DNA from 3 places in the Shewanella sp. MF05956 genome. Region 1 is predicted to be linked to each of the others. Evidence: predicted binding sites of a transcription regulator. Region 1 holds the regulator's gene; each other region holds the start of a gene.
The links. The regulator sigma-54, encoded in region 1, starts transcription at its own class of promoters, with help from an activator protein. The targets are predictions, from matches to a motif close to GTTGGCACGNNNNTNGNNT.
Positions count from the first base shown of each region.

Region 1 (2,279 bases):
CGGTTAATGGTCGTTCCCTTTCCAAAATCAATAACACAGCATGAACGCGTGTAAAACTTGCCCCTTGGGAGTTTCACCGTGTTCCCACTACGTTGTTGCGTTAATTTATAAGGTGCCTACATTACCGCATTAACGCGCCTAGTATTGAAAACACGGTGAAGCTCTGAAACACGTATCTTCAAGTTGATTGGGTATACGCCTTTTAGCCTATCTAATTCATTCCATTGAACGATACCTAAATTGCGTGAAATGTCATTGACGTACGTGACACCCCATTACAGTTTTTCGAGATTGTTATTTTTATGGAAATCATCTAGGGATAAGCGGTAAATGAAAGCGTCACTCCAACTTAAAATGGGTCAGCATCTCACTATGACCCCTCAATTGCAGCAAGCCATCCGCTTGCTGCAATTATCTTCATTGGAGCTACAGCAAGAAATCCAACAGGCGCTGGACTCAAATCCATTGCTTGAAATAGAAGATGAATTTTCTCAAGCTAAAGATCCCTTAAAAGAAAGTCGCGATCAATCAGACACAGACTTCAGTGACAACAGTAATGTGAGTGTCGAAAAAGATACTTCAACCATCGACACCACAGAATCCATCAGTAAAGAAACCATGGACGACATGCCCATGGACACGACCTGGGATGAAGTCTATACCGCCTCACCGATGTCAGGGTCTGGTAGTGCCAGCATGCGCGACGATGATATGCCTTTTCAAGGGGAAACCACCGAAGGCTTATATGAACATTTAGAGTGGCAAAAAAACTTAACGCCATTTTCAGACACCGACCTTGCCATCGCAACAGCCATCATTGACGCAATAGATGAACGCGGCTATCTAACCCAAAGCACTGAAGAAATACTAGAAGCTATGGGCGATGAAAATGTTGAGCTTGATGAGGTTCAAGCGGTGTTAAAGCGAATTCAACATTTTGACCCCGTAGGTGTTGCTGCACGTGACCTTAGTGAATGTTTACTCATTCAACTGTCACAATATGCAGACTCAACCCCGCACATTGAAAATGCGCGAATGCTCATCAAAGATTATTTGGATTTAATCGCTGGGCGTGACTTTAGATTATTAATGCGTAAAACGCGTTTAAAAGAAGATGAGTTACGTGATGCCATTACCTTAATTCAATCTCTTAATCCGCGTCCTGGCTTATTGATTACTGCCGTCGATGACGAATACGTGATCCCTGATGTCACAGTATTTAAAAAGAATGGCCGTTGGGTTGTTGAACTCAATCCAGATAACATGCCTAAAATAGGTGTTAATCAGCAATATGCAGCAATGGCTCGCAGCAGTAAAAACCCATCTGATACTCAGTTTATACGAGGTCATTTGCAAGAAGCTAAATGGTTTATCAAAAGCATTGAAAGCCGTAACGATACCTTGTTAAAAGTAGCCAATTGCATTGTGCAATTCCAACAAGGGTTTTTCGAATATGGCGAAGAAGCCATGAAACCTATGGTATTAAATGACATTGCTGAAGCCGTAGAAATGCATGAATCGACCATTTCGCGCGTGACCACTCAAAAATACATGCACACCCCACGAGGGTTGTTTGAGTTAAAATACTTTTTCTCTAGCCATGTCAGCACTGATGATGGCGGAGAGTGTTCATCGACAGCAATCCGCGCATTTATTAAAAAGTTGGTTGCAGCAGAAAACCAGAAAAAGCCGCTTAGCGACAGCAAAATGGCTCAACTACTGGCCGAACAGGGCATAAACGTTGCTCGTCGTACGATTGCAAAATACCGTGAGGCAATGATGATACCGCCCTCAAACCAACGTAAGAGTTTATAAATCACTCAACAATGGAGAAGTGTAATGCAGATCAATTTATCAGGGCATCATGTTGAAATAACCGAATCTTTACGTGAATACGTTCAGGAAAAGTTTTCAAAGCTTGAACGACACTTCGATCAGATCAATAATGTTCACGTTGTACTCAACGTAGAAAAATTACAACAAAAAGCAGAAGCTAAAGTCAGCCTAAAGGGCGGAGAAATTTTTGCAATGTCAGAACATACAGACATGTATGCAGCAATAGACGCCCTGATAGATAAGCTCGATCGTCAGGTAATTAAACACAAAGAGAAGTATACAAAACACTAACGATGGAACTTTGTACCATCCTGCAGCCGGAATGCACCACCTGTGCCACACCGGGCAGTAAGAAAAAGGTACTGGAACTTATCAGCGATTTAGTCGCTGCCCAGTACCCGACCCTGTCTTCGCAAGAGGTGTTTGAAAGCCTTATCGCAAGA
Region 1 is NZ_JCAYNV010000003.1:264,347-266,625, forward strand. It holds gene AC19MX_RS04875 (RNA polymerase factor sigma-54) at 331-1,815, shown strand; gene hpf (ribosome hibernation promoting factor) at 1,840-2,127, shown strand; gene ptsN (PTS IIA-like nitrogen regulatory protein PtsN) at 2,130-2,279, shown strand, end outside.

Region 2 (2,279 bases), on a different contig from region 1:
TCTTGTACACTCACGGTAATAGTTTCCATGGCCGATGGCGTACTAATCACGCCATTTATACCAGGACTCTCAGCGGAAATAATCCCAGTATCAGAAGGGATTAATACCTTACGGCCAACGAGACTCGATGCTTGCAATGCCTGACTTGAGCTCATCACAGTATTGAGGTTTAAAATTTCATCGTTAAGATTTGAAATACCATCAACAGTAGAAAATGATGCCATTTGGGCAATCATTTGATCATTGTCTACAGGCTCAAATGGGTCTTGCATTGATAACTGCTGACTGAGCAATGCAAAGAAGTCTTCTTGCTTTAACAGCTGATCATTCGCTTCAGGAACCGCGCTCTGCTCAGGTAACCGAATTGAATCGAGAAACGAATTACCCGTGGTTAACGTAGTAGTGCTCTGCACTGAACTCTTGGTCACTGCACTCGTATTTGATGCACTGCTTGACGTTTGCGGTAAAGACTGACTGTAAGAATTAATTAGGCTCATAGCTGCCTCCTTGAAAAATCAAAACTATTTACCCATATTGAGCGTTTGTTGCAGCATTGATTTAGTGGCATCTGCTACCTGAACATTCATTTGGTAAGACCGCGAAGCTGAAATCATGTCAGCCATTTCTTCCATTACATTCACGTTTGGCTTGTAAATAAATCCGTCAGCATCAGAAAGTGGATGATCTGGCGAGTACTCTTTAATTAGCGGTTTATCACTTTCAACAATGCCCTTCACCGACACTCCAGGAGATTGATTTTGCTGATTGCTGGCTTTGGCCATTTCTGCTTCAAAAACTGGATGACGTGCACGATAGGTTTTATCGACACTGCTCGACACTGAGTCTGCATTGGCAATGTTACTGGCCGTGGTATTAAGCCTGACAGATTGCGCCGACATCCCTGAACCAGAAACATTAAAGATATTGAATAAACTCATGATTAATCACCTCGCAATGCTTTACGCATGCCACTAAATTTACTTTCAAGAAAACCCAGTGACATTTGATATTCGAGCGCATTTTGCATAAATGCAGATTGTTCTTTTTGCGTGTCGACTGTGTTGCCATCGCCGGTGTCGGGTTGAGTCGGCACACGGTATTGCACGTGTTGCTGTGTTAATGACGTTAAATCAAAGTGCTTTTCGGTGGTTTGACTCATGCTTAAGCCATTTTGATGAGAGCTCGCGGCTTTCATCGCAGAAGCAAAATCCACATCCCGCGCTTTGTAATGAGGAGTATTGGCATTGGCGATATTACTTGAAATCACTTCTGCTCTTTGAGAACGTACGCCCAACGAGTATTGGTGAACACCTAATGCATTATCGAAATTAATCGCCATAAAATTGCCTCCATCAGCTAACTGATAGAATTAAAGCAAGGGTTATGCCAACAATTTCAATAAAGGATGAATAAGTATTTTAAATGAACATGCCGACGAATGCCGGCATGATAAAGCTAGTAAGCTATTTATTTAACTAGGTTTTCTTTTGATAGTAAATACCAGGATTACAACGAACCATATTAAATTCTTCGGTTAAACCGGCAATAGATTCTGACGCACCTAAGAATAAAATCCCTTTAGGGTTAAGTGCGGCAGCAAATTGCCGCAAAATTTTAGCCTTTGCCTCTGGTGCAAAGTAAATCAGCACATTACGACAAAAGATAATGTCGTATTTACCTAATAAACTATAACTTTCAAGAAGATTATGAGCTCTAAAGTTAACCAGACGCTTCACATTGTCTTTCAGTTTCATGTTGCCCGACGGTAAAGCATCAAAAAACTGACGCTTACGTTCATCAGATAAACCACGCGCTAACGCTAAACTGTCGTATTCAGCATTTTTACAACGTTCAAGCATAGAAGGCGATAAATCCGTTGCCTGAATAGATGCTCCGCCAGGCAGTGCGCCAGGCTTACGTTGTTGGTATTCAAGTACCGTCATGGCGAGAGAATAGGGTTCTTGACCTGATGAGCAAGCAGCCGACCAAATCTTTAATGGACGACCTAACTTACTGTACTCAGGTAATAAGGTATTATGCAGTAACTCGAAAGGATAACGGTCACGAAACCATAAGGTTTCATTGGTTGTCATCGCGTCGATCACTTCAGCACGTAACTGGCGCTCAGTCGGTTTCATCGACTTTTTAACCACCTCTGATAATGAGGGTAAGTTATGCTTACCCATCAAAGGGGCCAAACGGCTACGCACTAAATATTGTTTATTCTCGCCTAACACAATACCGCTATGCTGTTCTAAAAACAGTCTAAATTGATTGTA
Region 2 is NZ_JCAYNV010000016.1:102,146-104,424, forward strand. It holds gene flgD (flagellar hook assembly protein FlgD) at 1-497, opposite strand, end outside; gene flgC (flagellar basal body rod protein FlgC) at 522-938, opposite strand; gene flgB (flagellar basal body rod protein FlgB) at 941-1,339, opposite strand; gene AC19MX_RS17050 (CheR family methyltransferase) at 1,476-2,279, opposite strand, start outside.
Region 2: the regulator sigma-54 is predicted to act here: its motif matches at 1,373-1,391, upstream of flgB (flagellar basal body rod protein FlgB).

Region 3 (2,279 bases), on a different contig from region 1:
GCCAGCTGAAACCGCTTCAACAATGTCGCCTTTCGTCACTTGATGGCAAGAACATACGATAGAGGTGTCTTTTAAGTCGGCTTCATCTTCAGCACCAGCAAGTAATAACTCAACTGCAGAGCCTGCAATTTCATCCTGAGACAAATACAAATCCAGTAAGCGGCTGTAATCGCTATTGTCGCCAATGAGTACCGCGCCTTTTAAATACTTACCACTGTCATCAAGCCAGAGTTTTTTATAAATACCCGTTTGATTATCAGACAACTCAACAAATTGAGCATCCTCAAAACCACGGCTTGCGCCAATAGCGGCCACATCGACGCCTAAGAGTTTAAGCTTGGTACTCATGTCGGCGCCGGTAAACGATTGGCTTGGGGAGCTTGATGATAATGAGGCAATATGCGAGGCCACTACACGTGCCATTTGATAACCGGGTGCCACTAAACCAAATATTTTTTGTTGCCATAATGCACATTCGCCGATGGCATACACATCGGGAGCTGACGTTAGACAGTGATCGTCAATTTCAATACCGCCACGCTCACCAATACTGATATTTGACACGCGGGCTAAAGCATCCTGTGGGCGAATTCCGGCTGAAAAGACAATCATGTCGGTTTCAAGAAAAGATTCATCATTAAATGTCATGCGGTGCAGTGCAGTTTCACCATCAATAATGGCGGTCGTTGCTTTTGAGGTATGCACACTCACTCCGAGTTGCTCGATTTTGCTGCACAATAATTCACCGGCTTTGTCATTTAGCTGAACGGGCATCAATTGTGGCGCAAACTCGACAACATGGGTTTTTACCCCAAGTTGCATCATGGCATTTGCCGCTTCTAAGCCCAATAGTCCGCCGCCGACAACCACCCCGACCTGACTATTTTTCGCCGCAGCTTGAATAGCCTCAAGATCTTCAATGGTACGATACACCAAACATTGAGCGCGATCGTTACCTTGTATTGGCGGCACAAATGGAAACGAGCCAGTCGCCAAAATTAATCGGGTATACGAGTAACATTCACCTTGGGCACTTGTGACGGTTTTCGCTGCGATATCAATCGCCGTGATGGGAGTATTTAAATGCAGATTAATGCCCCAATCTTGATAATCCTGGGCACTGGTTAGCATTAATGGATCGGCACTGCCTGTCTCAAAATATTTAGATAACTGCACTCGGTCATAGGCTGGACGAGGCTCTTCGCCAAACACATGTACTTCAAAGGTTTTATTCAGCCCCAGACTGCATAATTGCTCAATAAAGTGATGACCCACCATGCCATTGCCAACGACCACTAATTTGGGTTTTGAGACTGTCATTTCCTGCTCCTTCATGCCTTGGATGGTAAAAAACAAAATGGCGCCAACTCCTGTTAAAGAGTTGGCGCCATTGCCAGTTACAATCCCGATTTTTTTAAATTTTACTGTTCGTGCTTTTATGGGTTATGTCCCATTAATGCGTTGCAGTATCATACTGTGATGTTGCAGACTCTATGCCAACAAATAAAACCATGTAATAAATTGATTTATAAAGACTTTATGTATTCAACGTTAACCTTGCAGTGATAATATGTCCTTTTTAGGCTCAACCGCACCAACATTGGGCGCACCATCACTGTTCAATGTTATTTACTCCGCCAAACGAGCACGGTCAGATTGGCTAACAAGCGCAATGATTTGCGCGGACATTTGCGCCATCGACATGCCTTTTAGCATCGCTTGCTGCTGTATAATCTGGTGTGCTTTAGTTTCATCAAACCCTTGTTGCATCACAATCAATTTAGCCCTACTCAGCAATTTAATGCTGCGGATCTCTTCGTCTAATTTTTTAAATTCTGCGAGCGTTTTACTGGCGGCATTAAAGCGAATTTGTGCCAAACTAATCACGCTGGTTAACCGATTCACCGTTAACATGTCGGGAATAAAAGTGATTCGACCGCAATCAAGTAATTGTGACAGTACATCTTGTTGCCATGATTTGGCATTAACAATAATCACCATAGGTTTAATGGCCAAAGTGCGTTGTATTAACCCCTGAATTTGACTATGCAATTGGTCAGTTAGAATAAGTAAAGTATCAACATGTTGTTGATGTAAACGTTGCTCAATTTGGCTAATTGACGTCAACACACTGACATGCCCAAATGCCGCCAAACAAGCTTGGTATTGCACCACATCACAATCAACGACAGGCACCAGTGAAAAGCCTGCATCACAAAAAATTAAACTGCGCATGGTCGCTCCTTTTTGTGCCATTGAGCCAATAGGTTATTCGCATC
Region 3 is NZ_JCAYNV010000006.1:18,756-21,034, forward strand. It holds gene nirB (nitrite reductase large subunit NirB) at 1-1,320, opposite strand, end outside; gene AC19MX_RS08050 (ANTAR domain-containing response regulator) at 1,630-2,235, opposite strand; gene AC19MX_RS08055 (glycosyl transferase) at 2,223-2,279, opposite strand, start outside.
Region 3: the regulator sigma-54 is predicted to act here: its motif matches at 1,483-1,501, upstream of nirB (nitrite reductase large subunit NirB).